Regions from separate parts of the Cupriavidus sp. H18C1 genome, predicted to be linked through region 2. Evidence: predicted binding sites of a transcription regulator. Region 2 holds the regulator's gene; the other holds the start of a gene.

Region 1 (9,647 bases), on a different replicon from region 2:
GCCCGGGCCGCTCCCTCACCGCGGCCGCCCACGGTGCCCAGCCATTGGCTCGCCCGTGCACAGGCCTCTCGCCATTGCCACATGATGTTCTTCCTTCTGTTCATGGTCCCGCCGATAGGGCTCCACCGGAACGTTTGCCGGCGGTTTGCGCGGGGGCGGTCGGCGGGCCGCCCTCTCGTTGCTTCAGACCGGCGGCGTGCGCCGGAATTCCCTTGGCGCCATGCGGCCATGCCGTGCTTGGCTACAATGGATTACCCGGCGCCCGGCGCGCCCGATTCACCGCCTTCCAGGACAGGACCATCCATGCTCCGCACCGATACCCCCCGTCACCGTCCACCGCAAGGACTATACCCCGCCCGCCTTCGCGATCGAACACGTCGACCTGGTGTTCGAACTGGATCCGCAGCGCACCGTGGTGACCAGCACGCTCCGCTTTGCCCGCCGCCAGGCCGGCGCGCCGCTGGTGCTGGCGGGCGAGGCGCTCGAACTGCTCAGTGTCAGCGTCGACGGCCAGCCGCTCGCCGACTATCGCCAGGACGACGGCGGCCTGACGCTGAACGGGCTGCCCGAGCAAGGCACGCTGCAGATCGTCAGCGCCTGCCAGCCGGAGGCCAACACCACGCTGTCGGGCCTGTACGTCTCCAATGGCAACTTCTTCACGCAGTGCGAGGCCGAGGGCTTTCGCCGCATCACCTATTTCCTCGACCGTCCCGACGTGATGGCGACCTACCGCGTCACGCTGCGCGCGGACAAGGCCGCCTATCCTGTGCTGCTGTCCAACGGCAATCTGATCGGCGAACAGGATCTGGACGGCGGCCGCCACGAGGCCGTGTGGGAAGACCCCTTCCCCAAGCCGTCCTATCTGTTCGCGATCGTCGCCGGCAAGCTGCAATGCATCGAGCAACGCATCACCACCGGCTCGGGCAAGGAGAAGCTGCTGCAGGTCTGGGTCGAACCGCAAGACCTCGACAAGACGCAGCACGCGATGGATTCGCTGATCCACGCGATCCGCTGGGACGAGCAGCGCTTCGGGCTGGAGCTCGATCTGGACCGCTTCATGATCGTCGCCGTCGGCGACTTCAACATGGGCGCGATGGAGAACAAGGGCCTGAACATCTTCAACACCAAGTACGTGCTGGCCAATGCGGCGACCGCGACCGACACCGACTTCTTCAATATCGAATCGGTGGTCGGCCACGAGTACTTCCACAACTGGACCGGCAACCGCGTGACCTGCCGCGACTGGTTCCAGCTGTCGCTGAAGGAAGGGCTGACGGTGTTCCGCGACCAGGAATTCTCCGCCGACATGATGGCGCAGCAGGGGGCCGACGACGGCTCGGCCCGCGCGGTCAAGCGCATCGAGGACGTGCGCGTGCTGCGGCAGGTGCAGTTCCCCGAGGACGCCGGCCCGATGGCGCATCCGGTGCGGCCCGACAGCTACGAGGAGATCAACAACTTCTACACCGTGACGGTGTACGAGAAAGGCGCCGAGGTCGTGCGCATGTACCAGACCCTGCTGGGCCGCGAGGGCTTCCGCAAGGGCATGGACCTGTATTTCCAGCGGCACGACGGCCAGGCGGTGACCTGCGACGACTTCCTCGCCGCGATGGCCGACGCCAACGGCCGCGATCTGACGCAGTTCGGCCGCTGGTACAGCCAGGCCGGCACGCCCGTGGTCGGCGTGCATACCGACTGGGACGCCGACCAGGGCCGGCTCACGCTGACGCTGACGCAGCAATGCCCGAAGGTCGGCATCGAGACCCAGCCGGGCACGCCGGAGAAGCTGCCGTTCCATATCCCCTTCGCGCTCGGGCTGATCGGCGCCGACGGCAAGGACCTGCCGCTGCAGCTCGACGGCGAGGCCGCCGCGGGCGACACCACGCGCGTGCTGAACTTCACCGAGGCGCGGCAGACCTTCCGCTTCGTCAACCTCCCCAAGGGCCCGCGCGCGCCGCTGCCCTCGCTGCTGCGCAACTTCTCGGCGCCGGTGATCGTCGATGTCGACTACAGCGACGATGAGCTGACCTTCCTGCTGGCGCACGACAGCGATCCGTTCAACCGCTGGGAGGCCGGCCAGCGGCTGGCCACGCGCGCGCTGCTGAAGCTGGTCGCCGACGTGCAGGCCGGCCGCGAACTCGAGCTGGACCACGCGCTGATCGGCGCGTTCCGCTCGGTGCTGACCGACACCTCGCTGAGCCCCGCCTTCCGCGAGCAGGCGCTGATGCTGCCGGCCGAGGCCTATCTGGCCGAGCGCATGGGCGTGGCCGACCCGGCGGCGATCCATCGCGCGCGGCAGTTCATGCGCGCCGGCCTCGCCCGCACGCTGCAGAGCGACTGGCTCGGGGGCCTACGAGACCAGCGCGACCACTGGTCCGTATCGTCCCGACGCGGAGTCGGCCGGCAAGCGCGCGCTGCGCAATCTCGCGCTCGGCTATCTGGTCGAGGTCGGCGACGACGCGATGTATGCGCTGGCCGGCGAGCAGTATCAGCAGGCCGACAACATGACCGACCGCTTCGCCGCGCTGACCGCGCTGGTCAACAGCTTCGCGCCGGGCCGCGAGGCCGCGCTGGCCGACTTCTACCAGCGCTTCGAGCACGATCCGCTGGTGGTCGACAAGTGGTTCTCGCTGCAGGGCATGCAACGCGGCGAAGTCGGCCCGCATGCGGGCAAGCGCACCATCGACACGGTGCGGGCGCTGATGCAGCATCCCGCCTTCACGCTGCGCAACCCCAACCGGGCGCGGGCGCTGATCTTCAGCTTCTGCTCGGGCAACCCGGCGCAGTTCCATGCCGAGGACGGTTCCGGCTACGCGTTCTGGGCCGAACAGGTGCTGGCGCTGGACGCCATCAACCCGCAGGTGGCGGCGCGCCTGGCGCGCGCGCTCGACCGCTGGCAGAAGTACGCGCTGCCGCTGCGCGACAGGATGCGCGCCGCGCTGGAGCGGGTCGCGGCGGCCGACAAGCTGTCGCGCGACGTGCGCGAGATCGTCGGCAAGGCGTTGTCGGCGTGATGCGGGCCGCTGGGGCCGATGGCGGCGCGGTTGCCGGGGCGCGGCTCGCTGCCCGGTTGGGGGGCGCGGTCGGACGACGGGTGTGGGCGTGGTTGGAGGCGTGGTTATGTGCCCGCCAGGGTGCCCAGCCGGATGCCTCGGGCGGGTGCCAGTTGGGTGCGATAGCGAACCGGCGATCGCAAGCGGGTCCGCCGGCAACGGTGGGCCGCCCGCCCCGGCCTGTAGAATGGCGGCCATTCAAGGAGGAAACCCATGACTCGCATCAGCCTGACCCGCTATCTGGTCGAGGAACAACGCAAGCACAACACCATCCAGCCCGAACTGCGGCTGCTGATCGAGGTGGTCGCGCGCGCGTGCAAGGCCATCTCCAATGCCGTCAGCAAGGGCGCGCTCGCCGGCGTGCTCGGCTCGGCCGGCACCGGCAACGTGCAGGGCGAAACCCAGCAGAAGCTGGACGTGATCGCCAACGAAGTGCTGCTCGACGCCAACGAATGGGGCGGCCACCTGGCCGCGATGGCGTCGGAGGAAATGGACTCGTTCTACGAGATCCCGAACCGCTATCCGAAGGGCGAATACCTGCTGCTGTTCGATCCGCTCGACGGTTCGTCGAACATCGACGTCAACGTGTCCATCGGCACCATCTTCTCGGTGCTGCATATGCCCAAGCCGGGCCAGACCGTCACCGAGAGCGACTTCCTGCAGCCGGGCACGCATCAGGTCGCGGCCGGCTACGCGGTGTACGGCCCGCAGACCACGCTGGTGCTGACCGTCGGCAACGGCGTCCATATGTTCACGCTGGACCGCGAGGCGGGCAGCTTCGTGCTGACGCAGTCGGACGTGAAGATCCCCGAGGACACCAAGGAGTTCGCGATCAACATGTCGAACATGCGGCATTGGGCCCCGCCCGTGCGCCGCTACATCGACGAATGTCTGGCCGGCGAGGAAGGCCCGCGCGGCAAGAACTTCAACATGCGCTGGATCGCCTCGATGGTCGCCGACGTGCATCGCATCCTGACGCGCGGCGGCATCTTCATGTACCCGTGGGACAAGCGCGAGCCGGAGAAGCCCGGCAAGCTGCGCCTGATGTACGAGGCCAACCCGATGGCGATGCTGGTCGAACAGGCCGGCGGCGCGGCCACCAACGGCCACCAGCGCATCCTCGAAGTCCAGCCGGAAAAACTGCACCAGCGCGTGTCGGTGATCCTGGGCTCGAAGAACGAGGTCGAGCGCGTGACCGGCTATCACCGGGAAGCGCAGGCAGGCGGCTGATACGCCTTGGCTGCACCGCGGCCGGCCGTTGCGCCCGCCTGGGGACCGGCCTTTGTGCCTGCACGGTGACCGGCCTCCGGGAGAGGCCGGCCTGATCCGGACCGGCTTCGACGTGCCCGTCCTCGCCTTGCCTCGCTGAATGGGAGCCAACCGCAATGCGGTGGCTCCTTTTTCTTTGGGCAGCGCAAATCAGAATCCGCTCATTTCCCCCCGCCTCGCCGAGTCCCTACCCTGCTGTTTTCTGCACCACACTTGTCCCCCAACAAGCAGCAAGGAAACCGCGATGGTCCCCCTCTCGGATGCCGGCGCCCGCTACGCCATCACCCCGCCGATCAACCCGCCCGCCAGTGCCATCGCGCCGGCAAACCCGCCCTGCGGCGAGGCCCCGCTCGAACGCGCAGCCGTGCAGGCCCTGGCCATCCGGCTGCACGAGACGCTGGACGTCGCGCTGCATTACGGCCTGAGCGACGGCATCGATCTGCATGTCTGCGACCTGCGCCAACTGGCGAACTGGGGCGTGCCCATCAGCGCCCAGGAGCGCGAGTTGTACTTCTATCCGTGGACCATCGACGCGTCGGACCCGGTCTTTCCGGTCACGCTGGTCCGCCTGCGCGAATTCGTGGCCGCGACCGACGGCCTGCTCGCCGCCCTGACGCGCCCCGACGAACCGATGCCGGCCAATCCCGCCAATCCGGCATCCTCCCCCGACCGCACCTTCGGCTGACGGGCGCCGGCACGCACCGTGAAAAAAGTGTGCCGGGGCTCCACAGAAAAAGTGCGCTGAGGGGCTTCACAGCCGCCTGATCCGCTGCTATTATTGCGGGCTCTATCCGGTTCCCAACCGGTAGTGTTGCCGAAGTAGCTCAGTCGGTAGAGCAGCTCATTCGTAATGAGAAGGTCGGGGGTTCGATTCCTCTCTTCGGCACCAGGTTTCAAAGAAATGCCCTTGGATATCCAAGGGCATTTTTGTTTTGGCGCGGCCCTCCCCTTGCGCCTGGCCACGCCGGGCATTCGTTCCTCCCCGCCCCTCCCGCCTTTCAGAATCCGCTCAGCGCCAACCGCGCTGGCGCCGGATAAGCTCGAACTTCCTCCATCCGCTCGAGCTCGCCATGAATCCCATCACAATTCACCGACAGCCAGAGGTATCCGGCCTTCCCCTCCTTGCCTGACCCCACGGCCTCGCTGAAGCGCACTGCCATATCCGAACACGGCGCGGACGACAACGGTCCGCCGGACTGCACCGAAGTGCGCGCGATAGCGATGCGATTGGACCAGGCCATTGGCAGCGCCGGCTCGAACGATCCCGATGCCTTCGTCACGCTCCGCGTCGCCGACCTGCGGCAAATGGACAACTGGGGCGTCACGATCCACGGCAACACGCTGCGAAGTTATTTCGACCTCGGCTCGATCGACGACGTGGAGCAGCGCTATCCGGTAACGCTGGACGAAGCGCGATGGTTGCGGCGCGCTCTTGAGGCGTTGGATGATGGTCATTGTGCGTCCATCAATCGGAATCGGCGTTGGCGGCCGATGGCCTAGGAGCCGAAGGACCCATGTACGACTACCCCGTCCACCTTCGACTCGACACCAACGGCACCTACCGGGCGAGTTTTCCGGATGTACCGGAGGCAATGGCGCTGGGAGAAAGCGAAGAGCACGCGCTGGCGCAAGCGCTCGAGGTCTTGCAGGTACGCACGGGAACTGGCTCAGGGCGTCATCCATCCACCACCCCTGCCCCGGATCACCCCTCCGCTCCAACACAATGCATCGAGAAAAAACGGCGCCGTGGCGCCGTTTTTCATTCCCGCACCACCCCGATCCCCTCGCCTATCAGCCGCAGTTCCACCTTCGGCATGTCCTCCATCACGCGCATGGATTTCTGTCCGATGGTGACGCTGACCCCGCCGTGCACCTTCTTGCCGACCACCACGGCGGCGTCCGGGCGCGGGTGCAGCTGCTCGGTCAGCCTGGCCAGATGGGCGTCGGTGTCCAGCATGTCGCGGGTGTACTTGAACAGCGTGGCGCGCGCCTTCTCGCGCAGTTCCGGCGTGGCACGCTCGGGATTCTTGGCGAAGAAGGCCATCAGTTGCTGGATCTTGGCCTGCTCCTGTTCCTGCCGGCGCTTGTCCGCCTCGAGCGCGGCCTTCTCGGCATCGGCATAGGGGTTCAGGCCGACGTGGATGGCGGTGGCGGTGCCGGCCGGCGCGCCGAGCGTGCCGGTGCGCACCGCATGCCAGGCGCGGCAGCGGCCGCCGGTGATATTGCCACTGCCGACGGCGGGGTCGCCCGCGGTGATGGTTTCGCCCGCGGCGACATCGCTCTGGCGAATGCCGCTGTCGACAGTGACCGTGGTACCGGCTTCGACCACGGCGTTTTCGATGAAGCGGGCATGCACCGATCCCTTGCACTGGATCCGCGCGACGGTGCTGGCCGGATCGTGGGGCCCCTCGGACTTGCCGATGATGCCGCCGCTGACGACCACATTGCCGCCTGCCTCGACATGGGCGGCCTCGATGGTGCCGCCGACGATCACGTCGCCGGCCACGCGCACCGACATGCCGGTCTTGATATCGCCGCTGACGCGCAGCGTGCCCTCGAACGCAATGTTGCCGGAGTGCATGTCGACCGCGTCCACGGCGACGACCGGGTTGACGCTGACGCCGCGCGCGCGCACCGACGGCAAGCCCGCCACCGTCGCCACCAGCAGATTGGGGTCGTTTGCGTCCTGGGCCACGCCGTTCAGGCGTTCGGCGAACGGCGTGTCGGCAACCTCGGGAGCCGGCAACACGCGGCCGAACACGTCCTGCCCCGCGGTGCCCGGCACCGCCGGGATACGCCGCATCAGATGCGTGCCGGGCTGCACCAGCAACAGATTGCCGAGGTCGCGCAGATCGATGCGGGCGCGGTCGTCCTCGGCGCCGCCGCGGCGCGGCTCGAGCAGGTTGATGAAGCGCGCCGGCGTGCCGCGCGTGGGCGCCGTGCCGTGCACGATCGGCAGGTCGTCGCAACGCCCCGCGGCGAAGGCCTCGGCCAGCGCCGGCTCGTCAACGGGCAGCTTGATGCCGCGCCCCGCCAGCACGATACGAACGTCGTTGGGCTGCACCGCGCGGCCGCCCTCCGGCGGCCATAGCGTCAGCCGCACCGTCAGCGAATCGGCATCGATATCGATCTCGAAGTAGCCATCGACCAGTTCGCCGATCACCGCGTCGGCCGGCGCGCCGTCGCGATGGCAAGCCAGCAGGAAGGCGGCGATGGCGTGCTCATCGAGCTTCGCGTGCGCCCAGCCCTGGGCCTCGAGAGCTGCCATCAGCGCCGCGCGATCGGGCGGTCCACCGCCCCCCCTCCATCTCCGCCGGCACCTCGTACCGCGCCCGCACGGACTTGTCCGTGTTCTCCACCCACACCCGTACAACCGAAGCTGCTACGTCGCCCATCGCGTCCTCCAGCCGTCTGCCTTTGATTTATCGTTGTTGTCGGGGCGGCACCCGAGTCGGCATGCCGCCTGTCCGTCACCTACGGCGGATTTCGGCAAAACTTTAGGAAAATTTTTTCGGTACGCCTTCCGGTAAACTGTCGCCCTGCCCGCCCGGGCCCCCGCCGTCCCCAGACACGGCGCGTCAGAACCCCGGGCCAACCCCGCCGTATCCCATGTCGAACACCCACGAAATCCGTCCCGGCCAGTCGATCGAGCTGCTCAAGGAACTCCATATCCTGACCCGCGACGGCAAGATGAACCAGGACAGCCGCCGCAAGCTGAAGCAGGTCTACCACCTCTATCAGTTCATCGAGCCGCTGCTGCAGGACCTCAAGCGCGACCATGCCGACCTGACGCTGGTCGACCATGGCGCCGGCAAGTCGTATCTCGGCTTCATCCTCTACGATCTGTTTTTCAAGACGCAGCAGGACCGCTCGCACATCTACGGCATCGAGACGCGCGAGGAACTGGTGCGCTCGTCCACCGCGCTCGCCGAGCGGCTCGGTTTTCCGGGCATGTCGTTCCTGAATCTGTCGGTGGCGGAGTCGATCACCTCGGAGCGGCTGCCCGCCACGGTCGACATGGTGACCGCGCTGCATGCCTGCAATACCGCGACCGACGACGCCATCCGCTTCGCGCTGACCAAGCGCGCCAAGTACATCGTGGTGGTGCCCTGCTGCCAGGCCGAGGTCGCCGCCGTGCTGCGCCGGAACAAGTCGAAGACGCTGGGCAACCCGCTGACGGAGATCTGGCGCCATCCGCTGCATACGCGCGAATTCGGCAGCCAGGTCACCAACGTGCTGCGCTGCCTGCAGCTGGAGGCGCACGGCTATCAGGTCACGGTGACCGAGCTGGTCGGGTGGGAACACTCGATGAAGAACGAGCTGATCGTCGCCCAGTACAAGGACCTGCCGCGCCGGCGGCCGGCCGAGCGCCTGGCTCACGTGCTCGAAACGCTGGGGCTGGAGGAAATGCGCGAGCGGTTCTTCACGCCCGCCTGAGATTCACCGGGGCGCGCTGACCCGCACCTGGTGCATCGCGCCCACTGTGTCGCAGTTGTTGCGTCACACATTGCGTCACACCTGCCGCGCCGCACCTGCCGCGTCGCACCTACTGCGGATCGTCGCCCGCCATCCAGCGCCGCCAGCCTTCATGGCCGAGCCGGCGCATGGTTTCCTCGTTGCGCTCGTAGATGTCCGCCGCGTCGGGAAAGGCCTCGACCGCCCGCTCGATGCTGTCTTCGCGCAGCAGATGCAGGATCGGATACGGCGCGCGATTGGTGTAGTTTTCGATATCGTCGGCGGCGGTGCCGGCGAACTGGTATTGCGGGTGGAAGCTGGCGATCTGCAGCACGCCGGACAGGCCGAGGCTGTCGAGCAGGCGCTCGGCCAGATAGAGGAAATCGTTGTAGTCGGCGAAGTCCGCCAGCATCCAGGGGACGATCAGCAGCGTGGTGTCGATGCGCGCGGGATCGGCCTCCGCCAGCCCCTTCAGCTCGGCCTCCAGCGCGTCGAGCAGCGCCTCGGCATCGGTGGCCTCGCAGACCACGTAGCGGATCTGCTCCCTTGACGTGGACGCTCTTGGCGAACGGGCACAGGTTGAGCCCGATCACCGCGCGCGTCAGCCAGTGGCGCGTGGCGTCGAGAATCGCCTGCTGCTCCGACGGCGACATCGCTCAGGCCGCCTTGCCGACCCGGCCGACGATATCGAGCGCGACCGCCTCGGCGACCTCGATGCCGTCGATCGCCGCGGAATAGATGCCGCCCGCGTAGCCCGCGCCCTCGCCAGCCGGATAGAGGCCCGCGACATTGACGCTCTGGTAGTCGTCCTTGCGGCGGATGCGCAGCGGCGACGAGGTCCGCGTCTCGACGCCGGTCAGCACGGCGTCGTCC
Region 2 (9,647 bases):
GGGCGCGCGCAACGAAGCGCACGACGTGCTGCGCTCGATCGCGGACAGCGGCCACGCCGTGGGCGCCTGCGTCAACGCGCTGCGCGACGGCTCCTATGGCTTTGCGCTGCTGCGCGAGCTGTGGGCAAGCCGCGCCGCGCAGGCCGAGCTGCGTCCGCTGGTACGCCAGGTCCGCGATGCGATCTGCCAGGACGCAAGCCGGCATTGCGAACACTTTGTGCTGTCCGCCTCGGTGACGCTGCCCTGTGCGGTGCCGGGCCGGCGCGCGCCGCAGCCGTGGCAGCACACGCTGTGGCTCGGCGATCGCGACGGCATGCCGCTGATGGCCACCGTGACGCCGCTGGCGCGCGCGCAGCAGGCCGGCGGCTGGGACGCCGAGATGGCCGACTGGCGCGCCGCGCTGGCCGCGCGCCGTACCGTCGTCCATCTGCTCGACACGATGCCGGCCGGCGCCACGCTGCAACGCTGGCAGTCGAGCGGCGAGCGCTGGCTGGCGTCCGCGCGCAAGAGCGCGCGCGTGCTGTGCGATGGCACCGCGTGGAAGCTCGACGCGCTGGCCGACACGCTGACCTTCCACGCGCAGGCCGAACTGCGCTGGCGCGACCGCGACGCGGTGCAATGGATGGCGCAGACGCGCGTGCGCGTGGTCGAAGGACAGGCGCGCGCGGCGCGCGGCGCCGCCAGCGAAGGCGGCATCGATGCCGTGCTGCTGGCCGTGCGCACCATCGAGCGCGACAGCGGCCAGACGCTGGCCGTCGACTATCTGCTGGCCGATCCGGCGCTGGCCGGGGCCGGCGCGCAGCTCGCCCAGTGGGCGCGCTGGGGCGATGCCGCGGCGCTGCAAGGCCGCACGCTGCGCCATGCGCTGGACCATCTCGGCCGCCCGGCCGGTACCTCGCCGCAAGTGTTCGACGTCGACGCGCTGGTCGCGCTGCAGGCCGGCATGACCGCCTTGCGGCTGGCCCATGCGCCGGCCGCGGCGGCGATCGATTGCCTGGCCGGCCTGGCCGGCCGTGCCGCCGCGAAGGATGCGGCGCCGGGCGCCGCCGCGCTGCTCGAAGGCTTGGGCCGCCTGCTGGCCTTGCTGGACGTGCTGGAGAACTTCCCGGGCCGCAACGGCGCGCCGGCGTCCAATGCGGTGGCGAACGAGAAGAAGGCGGGGCTTGATGCCATCGCCGTCAACAACGCCCCCCACGGACGCCGTGACCACCGCCGCGACCGCTGCCGTCACTTCGGCCGCCACTTCCGCCGCCAGGCACGCCACCACGGAATCGATGCTGGCCACGTCGGCCCTGCCCGAATCCGCCCAGCATCTGGCGCAACGGATGACGCAGACGGCCGCCGGCGCGCCAGCGAACGCCTCGGCCCGGTTCGATCTGGCCGCGCTCGGAGACTGACCCAACATGCTCGCCGTCGATCAGGCCGAAAGCCTGCGCCGCATGCTGGCGCCGCGCGCCACCCGCCGTATCGCCGTGCTCGGTTGCGAGCCGGGCGCCGGCGCGACCACGGTCGCGCTGGGGCTGGCCCATGCGCTGGCGTTGCAGGGCGAGCGCGTGCTGCTGGTCGATGAAGATCAGCAGCACGCGCGGGCGACGCGCCTTGCCGGCGCTTCGCCGTCGGGCACGCTGGCCCAGGTGCTCGCCGGCGCCATCGCGGCCGAGGCCGCGGTGGGGCGCCGCGAAGCCGGCATGCCCGCGCTGCTGCCCGGCGATGCGTCGGCGTGGGGCGCGCTGCAGGCGCTGCAGGGCTTTCGAACGGTCGTCAGCGACGCGCGGCTTGGCGCCGATGGCACGCTGTCGCGCTTCTCCGGCGCCGCGCACAACCTGGTGGTGGTGATGCGGCCCGAACGCGAATCGCTGACCGCGGCCTACGCCTGCATCAAGCGGCTGCATCACCGCTATGCCTGCCGGCAGTTCGAACTGGTCGTCAATGGCGCCGCCAGCGAAGCGTCGGCGATGGCGATCGCCGGCAATCTGGCGCGCACCGCGGGCCAGTACCTGGGCGTGCAGGCGCGCTGCGCCGGCGTGCTGCCGGCCGACCCGCTGGTGGCGCGCGGCACGGCGCTCGCGCGCGGCGTCGTCGATGCCTTCCCCCGGCGCGCCGGCCACCGCCATGCTGCGCCGACTTGCCGCCAGCATCGCTGGCTGGCCTCTTTCACCCGATCCCGAACCGATGCCCGCTGCGGGCGCGCCGGGCGCAGCGACCGCTGCCGCCGGCGCCGCGCCGCCCGCCTCGGCGATGGCCTGCTAGCACTCGCGAGAATTCCACCATGTACACGATCCAGGGAAAGCTCGAACAGACCGACACCGTCCAGACCCATGCGCCGCTGGTACGGCGCATTGCCCTGCAACTGGCGGCGAAGCTGCCGGCCAGCGTGCAACTGGACGACCTGATCCAGGCCGGCATGATCGGCCTGCTCGACGCCGCCCGCCGCTACGAAGACACCCACGGCGCGCGCTTCGAAACCTACGCCAGCCAGCGTATCCGCGGCGCGATGCTCGACGAGGTGCGTGCCAACGACTGGCAGTCCCGCAGCCTGCGCCAGTCGACGCGCCGGATCGAGCGGACCGTGCGCGCGCTGGAGCAGAAGCTCGGCCGCACGCCGCTGGACTCCGAGGTCGCCGAAGAACTGGAGATGCCGCTGGACGAATACCAGAGCATGCTCAACGAGGTCTATGGCTGCCAGCTGCTGCACTACGAGGACTTCGAGCGCTCCGGCGAGGAGGATTTCCTCGATCGCCACCTGACGGTCAGCGAGGACGGCAATCCGCTGACGCTGCTGATGGAGAGCGGCATGCGCGGTGCGCTGATCCGCGCGATCGAGCGCCTGCCCGAACGCGAGAAGCTGGTGCTGTCGCTGTGCTACGACCAGGAGCTGAACCTGCGGGAGATCGGCGCGGTGCTCGAGGTCACCGAATCGCGCGTGTGCCAGATCCGCAGCCAGGCGATCAACCGGCTGCGCAGCCAGTTGCGCGGGCTGCTGTGATGGTTCGCATGCCAGCTCGCCCGGTCCGGTGGTGCCGCGCGCTGCGGCGCCCGATCTCCCCGCCCGATGGTGGCAGTTGCAACGGTGGCCGCGGCGACGGTGGCGATGACGATGGCGGCCCCCGGCGCCGCCTCGCCGCTGATGCACGCCAACTTCGGCAGCGAGTCGCGCCATGCGTGGACCGCCTCGGTGGTGGCGCCCGCGCTGCATGGCCGCGGCGTGCGCGCCTTGTCGGCGCCTATCCTACCCAGCGGCTATCTGACGCAGTCCGAGGGCGTGATCACCGCGGTGCGCTGGCGTTACCGTTTTGCGCGTGTGCCACCGCCAAATCTGCAAGCCTATCTCTGTAATGCCAATCGCTGCGTGATGCTGCCGGGGGCCGAAGGCAAGACCGATGCCTTCCGCGGCGACGATGCCGACAAGGGCTTCGTGTTCGCGTTCCGCATACCGGGACAAGGCCCGCTGACGCCCGTGCTGCAAGGGCAGGCGAGCCAGGTCACGGTCAGCTATCGCTGAATCGGGGGGCGGCGCGACGCGGCCAGGTGACCTCCAAGTCGCCGTCATGACGATGTGATTTGCGATGTTCTTGCCGGCCCGAAACGGGTGGCATTGAATGTGCTTGTTGCCTAGCGAGAATATGGCAGCGAGACATCGAAATGAGCCCCAACCGAACCAGCGGTAATCGCATCCGCCTGCTGGAAAACGGCGACGAATATTTCCCGCGTGTATTTGCCGCGATCGCCGCCGCCCAGACCAGCGTCCTGCTGGAAACCTTCATCCTGTTCGACGACCGCGTCGGCGTGGCGCTGCGCGAGGCATTGATCGCAGCCGCCGCGCGCGGCGTGCATGTGGCCATCACCGTCGATGGCTACGGCTCGCCCGATCTGCCGCCGGAGTTCGTCTCGGGCATGGTCGCGGCCGGCGTGCGCTTCCATATCTTCGCGCCGCGCCGGCGGCTGCTGGGCGTGCGCACCAACCTGTTCCGCCGGCTGCATCGCAAGCTGGTTGCGATCGACGGGCGCATCGCCTTCATCGGCGGCATCAACTTCTCCGCGCAGCACCTGACCGACCACGGCCCGCAGGCCAAGCAGGACTATGCGGTGGAGGTCGAAGGGCCGGCCGCTGCCGAGGTGCATCGCTTCCTCGTGCAGACGCTGCCGCCGGGCGACGTCGAGGTGCCCGCGGTCGCGCCCGCGCCGCCGGCCGGCAACATGGACGCGTGGCTGGTCACGCGCGACAACGACGCGCATCCGACCGATATCGAATGGGAGTACCTGCAGGCGATCCGCGCCGCGCGGCATCAGGTGGTGATCGCCAACGCCTACTTCCTGCCCGGCTATCGCCTGCTGCATGCGATCTGCGAAGCAGCCCAGCGCGGCGTCGACGTGCGGCTGATCCTGCAGGGCAATCCCGACATGCTGTGGGTCAAGCGCATGGCCGACATGCTGTACGCCCATCTGCAGGCCGCCGGCGTACGCATCTTCGAGTATTGCGAGCGGCCGCTGCACGGCAAGGTCGCGGTGATCGACCGCGACTGGTCCACCGTCGGGTCCAGCAATCTGGACCCGCTGAGCCTGTCGCTGAATCTCGAAGCCAATCTGGTGATCCGCGACGCCGGCTTCGCGCGGGAGTTGCGCGCCAACCTCGACACGCTGATGGCCAATGCCTGCCGCGAGATCCCGCCCAATCGCGAGGCGCCGCGCGCGCCGCTGCAACTGGCGGCGACCACGCTGATGTTCCACTTCCTGCGCCGCTTCCCGGCGTGGGCCGGCTGGCTGCCGGCCCACACGCCGAAGCTGGTGGTGGCCACCGCCGAGCCGCCGCGCCGGCCCTGGCGATTTCCCATCCTGAAGCGGGGCGCCGAATAGATGACGGCGCGACAGGCAGGTCATCCCACGGGAGCACGGCGGCGCAGCCGCTGGGCGCAGGTGCGCCGCATACTCGGCATCGCCTTCGTGGCGCTGGTGGTGGTGCTGGTGGTCAGGAAGCTGGCCGAGGTCGAGTGGGCCGAGGTCTGGGTCACGCTGCAGGAATACGACTACCGCACGCTGACGCCGGCCGTGCTGCTGGTGATGCTCAGCTATTTCTGGCATTCGGCGTTCGACCTGCTGGGCCGCTGGTATGCGCGGCATCGGCTGTCGTCGCCGCGCGTGCTCGTGATCGCCTTCGTCAGCTATGCCTTCAACCTGAACCTGGGCGCGCTGGTCGGCGGCCTGGGCATTCGCTACCGGCTCTATTCGGGGGCGGGACTGTCGGGCGCGCAGATCGCCTCGGTCTATACCATCGGCGTGGTCAGCAACTGGATCGGCTATCTGGCGCTGCTGGGCGCGGTGCTGGCCGCCCGCACGGTGGTGCTGCCGGTCGAATGGGGGGCTCAATGCCACGCTGCTGCAGATCGCCGGCTTTGCGCTGCTCGCCGTGGTCGCCGCCTACCTGTTGGCCTGCGCGAAGTCCCGGCGGCGCCGCTGGACGGTACGCGGGCATGCCTTCCATCTGCCGCCGCTGCGTTTCGCGGTGATGCAGTGCGTGCTGTCGATCACCAACTGGCTGACGATCTCGGCCATCATCCAGACCCTGTTGCCGTCGTCGGTGCCGCTGCTGGTGGTGCTCGGCGTGGTGCTGATCGGCAGCATCGCCGGGGCGGTGGCCCATATCCCGGCGGGCCTGGGCGTGCTGGAGACCGTGTTCGTGGTGCTGCTGGGCGACCGCGTCCCGCACCACGCATTGCTGGCGGCGCTGCTGGCCTATCGGGCGATGTACTACCTGTTGCCGATGCTGCCGGCGGTGGTGGGGTATTTCCTGCTGGAGGCGCGCGGACGGCGCGCCAGCACGGTCGAGCCGACCGCGTGAGGGGAAGGGCGGACGCTTTAGCCGCTGGCCAGGCTGACGCCGCGCGGACCGGCCTGCGCGCGGCCGTTGCGGCCGTAGACCGTGGCCGTGTCGCCGCGCTGGCGCAGCGCCTGCAGCGCGTCACGCGTGTATTCCAGATGCGCCGACACCACGGCACCGCTCAGCGCATTGGCCTCGGCCGCGCCGCGCGCGGTCAGCACCAGCGTGCGCCAGGCGGTGGCGACGCCTTCATCGATATGCAGTCCCACCAGTTGCCGGCCGCCGCCGACGCGGATGCCGAGCGCGGCCATCTGCGCCTGGCGCGCGGCGCCCAGCTGGGCGATCTGCTGCGCCAGTTCCTGCTTGCGCTGCACCAGCTCGCCCAGCGACTGGAAGTCGCCGGTGCGAATCGCGTTCCGTTCCTGCTGCAGGGCGTCGACGAAGGCCGCGATGGCTTGCGTTTCGTGCTGCATGCTGGCGATGAGGGCTTGGCTCATGGGCGCGAAGTCGAAGGAAGTCGGTGGGGAAGCGGTGGGCCGGGCGGCGCGGATGTTGGCGTCAACGCGGATCGAGGCGAAATCGATGCGCGATCAGCGGCCGTTGTCCTGCGTCAGTTCGCGCAGCGTGGCCAGCAGACCGTCGGCGATCTTGCTCGGGTCCATCTTCAGGCGCCCTTCGGCGATGGCCTGGCGGATCTCGTCCACCTTGGCCTGGTCGATATCGCCGTCGGCCTCATGGGCGAGTCGCGTGCCGATATCGCGAACCTGCGTGCCCAGGGGGCTCATGGTCAGGCCGCCCGCAGCCGGTGCGGCGCCCGCGACGGGGCTCGACGCGGTGCGTCCAGTGCTTTCAGCGGCACCTTCGCCGGTGCGCGGCAGAGTCGATTGGTGGATCTTCACGGGATGTCCTTGCTGGGTTTGCTCAGCTTAACGGCGCGGGGCCGCCAAACTTTAGGACGCGAATTGTGACACGCTGTAACGAAGTCGGGGGGCTTCGGGGGCTTCGGGGCTATTGCTGCAGCACCACCGTGTCCGCGTCCCGGACCAGCCCGTTGACCACCTGACCGCTCTTGAGCCGCACCTGCACGGTATTGCCGGCGGCGGCGTCGGCCAGGATCTTGCCCTCGCTGCGGATCTGGAAGGCCTCGCCCTCGATGGTCACCGCGACCATCTGGCCCTGCTTGACCGCGATCGCCTTCCTGACCATGTCCATCCGCAGCGGCGAGCCGGCGGCGATCCGGTTGGCCGTGACGGCGCCCTCGAGCTGGGCCGGGTCGGTGACGACCGCGCGCGGCAGCCCGGCCAGATCGCCCTGGCGCTGTTCCAGGTCGGCCGGGCCGATCGGCTGGCCGGGGGGCCAGCGCATGCGCGGCGACATAGTAATCGGCCACCACCGACACGCGCGCCTGGACGTAGCGCGTCCACGGCCGCTCGCCGCCGCAGCGTACGCCGACCGAGACGCGGCCCCAGGCCGCCGCGCCGCCCGGCAGGAACGGCTGCGGCGACACGCATTCGCGCGCGCGTCCGCCCGACGGCGGCACCAGCTGGATGCTGGCCTTGCCCGGCAGCCCGGCGGTCTCGCGCAGCAGGAACTGCTCGACCGCGACGCGCACCGGGTCGTCGGTAAACGGCGACGGCTGCGCGGCCTGCGGCGGGGAGGACGGCACGGGCGTCGTCGTGGCGTTGCCCGCGAGCGCGGCGGTGCATGGCAGCGCAGCGCACAGCGCCAGCAAGGCGAGGCGGGCCGGTGCCGATCGGCGCGAGCGACGGGGCGGGCAGCGGAGCGAACAAGGCATGGCGTGATCCCAGCGGGCGGAGCGTAAAACCAAATGGGGAGGCCGGGCGCGGGCGCGCGATGTAGCGCTTGTCGCGCGTGTAGGGGCGCGCGTAGAGGCGACGAACCCGGCAACGAGACCCCATTGTAGGCAGCGGCCCGCGCGACCTCCGCCCGAAATGCGCAGATTTCCCCGTCCTATTCATCCGATTGCACTGGCCACCCGGCACCTAAGATGGCACCCGTAAAGAAGGCCGGGTCCAGTCCCGGCCGCCCTCACGCCTTTGCCGACGCAGGGGCGCGTGGTTTCGTCACACGTTCCTCGATAGCGAGAGATAGCGAGATACGGACATGATCGACAGACTAGATGCGTCGTTCCGTTTCCAGCAGGAAGCGTTGAACTTGCGCAATCAGCGGCAATCGGTAATCGCCGCCAATATCGCCAATGCCGATACGCCGGGCTTCAAGGCCCGCGACTTCGACTTTGCCAGCCAGCTGTCCGAATCGGTCGAGCGGGGGGCGCCAGGCCAACGGCGTGTCGCTTTCGACCACGTCGACGCGTCATCTGCCGGGGCAGGCCTCGGTCGCCAGCGAGTTCGAGCTGGCGTACCGCATTCCGATGCAATCGAGCATCGACGGCAACACCGTCGAAATGGACACCGAGCGGGTGGCCTTCGCCGACAACTCGGTCAAGTACGAGTTCGGCCTGACGGTGATGAATTCGAAGATCAAGGGCATGTTGGCCGCCATCCAGTCGTGAGGAAACCATGCCGGCAATGAATATTTTCGACGTGACGGGCTCGGCGATGGCCGCGCAGTCGCAGCGCATGAACGTCACGGCCTCGAACCTGGCCAACGCGGACAGCGCGGTCGCGCCCAACGGCCAGCCGTATCGCGCCAAGCAGGTCGTGTTCGGCCTCGCGCCGACGCCCGGCCAGGCCGACATCGGCGGCGTGCAGGTGCGCGGCGTGATGGAAGACCCGTCGCCGCCCCGCATGGTGCACAACCCCACCCATCCGCTGGCCAACGCCGACGGCTATGTGGTCATGCCCAACGTCAATCCGGTGGAGGAGATGGTCAACATGATCTCGGCGTCGCGGTCCTACCAGGCCAACGTCGAGGTGTTGAACTCCGCCAAGAACATGATGCTCAAGACGCTGACCATCGGTCAGTGATTCCGCCATATCAACGGGACCAACCGGACCAACGGGACCAACGATGACCACCACGCCACCCGTCAGCAACAACAACAGCGCGTCGAATCAGCTGGCCAACAGCGCGTCCAGCGCCGCCGACCTGCAGAACAACTTCCTGAAGATGCTCGTCACGCAGATGAACAACCAGGATCCGCTCAAGCCGATGGACAACTCGCAGCTGACCTCGCAGCTCGCGCAGATCAGCACGGTCAGCAGCATGCAGACGATGAATGCGACGCTGGGCCAGCTGCTGGCCCAGGTCAGCGCCGGCCGCGCGATGGACTCGGCCGCGCTGATCGGCCGCACGGTGATGGTGCCGGGCAAGGAAGTCGCGGTTTCCGGCGGCAAGCCGAGCCAGTTCGGCATCGACCTGCCGGCCACCGCCGACGCGGTCACCGTCGACGTGCTCGACAAGGACGGCAACGTGGTGCGCACCATCGACCTGAAGGGCCAGACCGCCGGCGTGCACGACGTGAGCTGGGACGGCAAGAACAACGCCGGCGGCACCGTGCCGGACGGCGAATACACGTTCAAGGTCAACGCGACCGCGGATGGCAAGAGCGTGGAGCCGGTGGCGCTGGTCTACGGCAAGGTGCAGGCCATCAGCGGCGACGCCAACGGCGTGCTGGTCGACATCGGCGGCGGCCATACCGCGCTGGTCGACGACGTCCGCAAGATTCTTTAATCGGTAATCGGTAATCGGTATTCAACAGAACGCCAGCGCGGCGGTGCCATCGGCGCCGGCGCGGGCAACTTCGTACGACGCGTAACAAGGGGGAAATCATGGGTTTCGGTCAAGGAGTCAGCGGCATCAATGCCGCGGCACAGAATCTGGACGTGATCGGCAACAACATCGCCAACGC

The links. Region 2 encodes FliA, which starts transcription of late flagellar genes. Its sites were predicted from a motif close to CTAAAGTTTNNNNNNNNNNNGCCGNTA; they were not measured.
Region 1: OJJOAM_RS04070 (DUF342 domain-containing protein) is a predicted target of FliA. The motif match lies at 7,794-7,820, and genes of this name have one in related genera.

Annotation. Positions count from the first base shown of each region.
Region 1 covers NZ_CP186008.1:861,010-870,656, forward strand. The annotation lists partial or broken gene pepN (aminopeptidase N) at 221-2,344, shown strand; gene OJJOAM_RS04045 (aminopeptidase N C-terminal domain-containing protein) at 2,283-3,011, shown strand; gene OJJOAM_RS04050 (class 1 fructose-bisphosphatase) at 3,264-4,280, shown strand; gene OJJOAM_RS04055 (hypothetical protein) at 4,564-5,004, shown strand; tRNA gene OJJOAM_RS04060 (tRNA-Thr) at 5,133-5,208, shown strand; gene OJJOAM_RS04065 (hypothetical protein) at 5,442-5,819, shown strand; gene OJJOAM_RS04070 (DUF342 domain-containing protein) at 6,079-7,587, opposite strand; gene OJJOAM_RS04075 (class I SAM-dependent methyltransferase) at 7,929-8,756, shown strand; partial or broken gene OJJOAM_RS04080 (DUF1415 domain-containing protein) at 8,866-9,427, opposite strand; partial or broken gene OJJOAM_RS04085 (NAD(P)/FAD-dependent oxidoreductase) at 9,431-9,647, opposite strand, start outside.
Region 2 covers NZ_CP186009.1:325,195-334,841, reverse strand. The annotation lists gene flhF (flagellar biosynthesis protein FlhF) at 1-1,570, shown strand, start outside; partial or broken gene OJJOAM_RS17380 (MinD/ParA family ATP-binding protein) at 1,473-2,250, shown strand; gene OJJOAM_RS17375 (RNA polymerase sigma factor FliA) at 2,270-2,986, shown strand; gene OJJOAM_RS17370 (flagellar protein FlhE) at 3,098-3,502, shown strand; gene clsB (cardiolipin synthase ClsB) at 3,643-4,854, shown strand; gene OJJOAM_RS17360 (hypothetical protein) at 4,875-5,009, opposite strand; gene OJJOAM_RS17355 (hypothetical protein) at 5,405-5,836, shown strand; gene OJJOAM_RS17350 (flagella synthesis protein FlgN) at 5,854-6,312, opposite strand; gene flgM (flagellar biosynthesis anti-sigma factor FlgM) at 6,406-6,714, opposite strand; partial or broken gene flgA (flagellar basal body P-ring formation chaperone FlgA) at 6,824-7,610, opposite strand; partial or broken gene flgB (flagellar basal body rod protein FlgB) at 7,940-8,348, shown strand; gene flgC (flagellar basal body rod protein FlgC) at 8,356-8,763, shown strand; gene flgD (flagellar hook assembly protein FlgD) at 8,807-9,469, shown strand; gene flgE (flagellar hook protein FlgE) at 9,568-9,647, shown strand, end outside.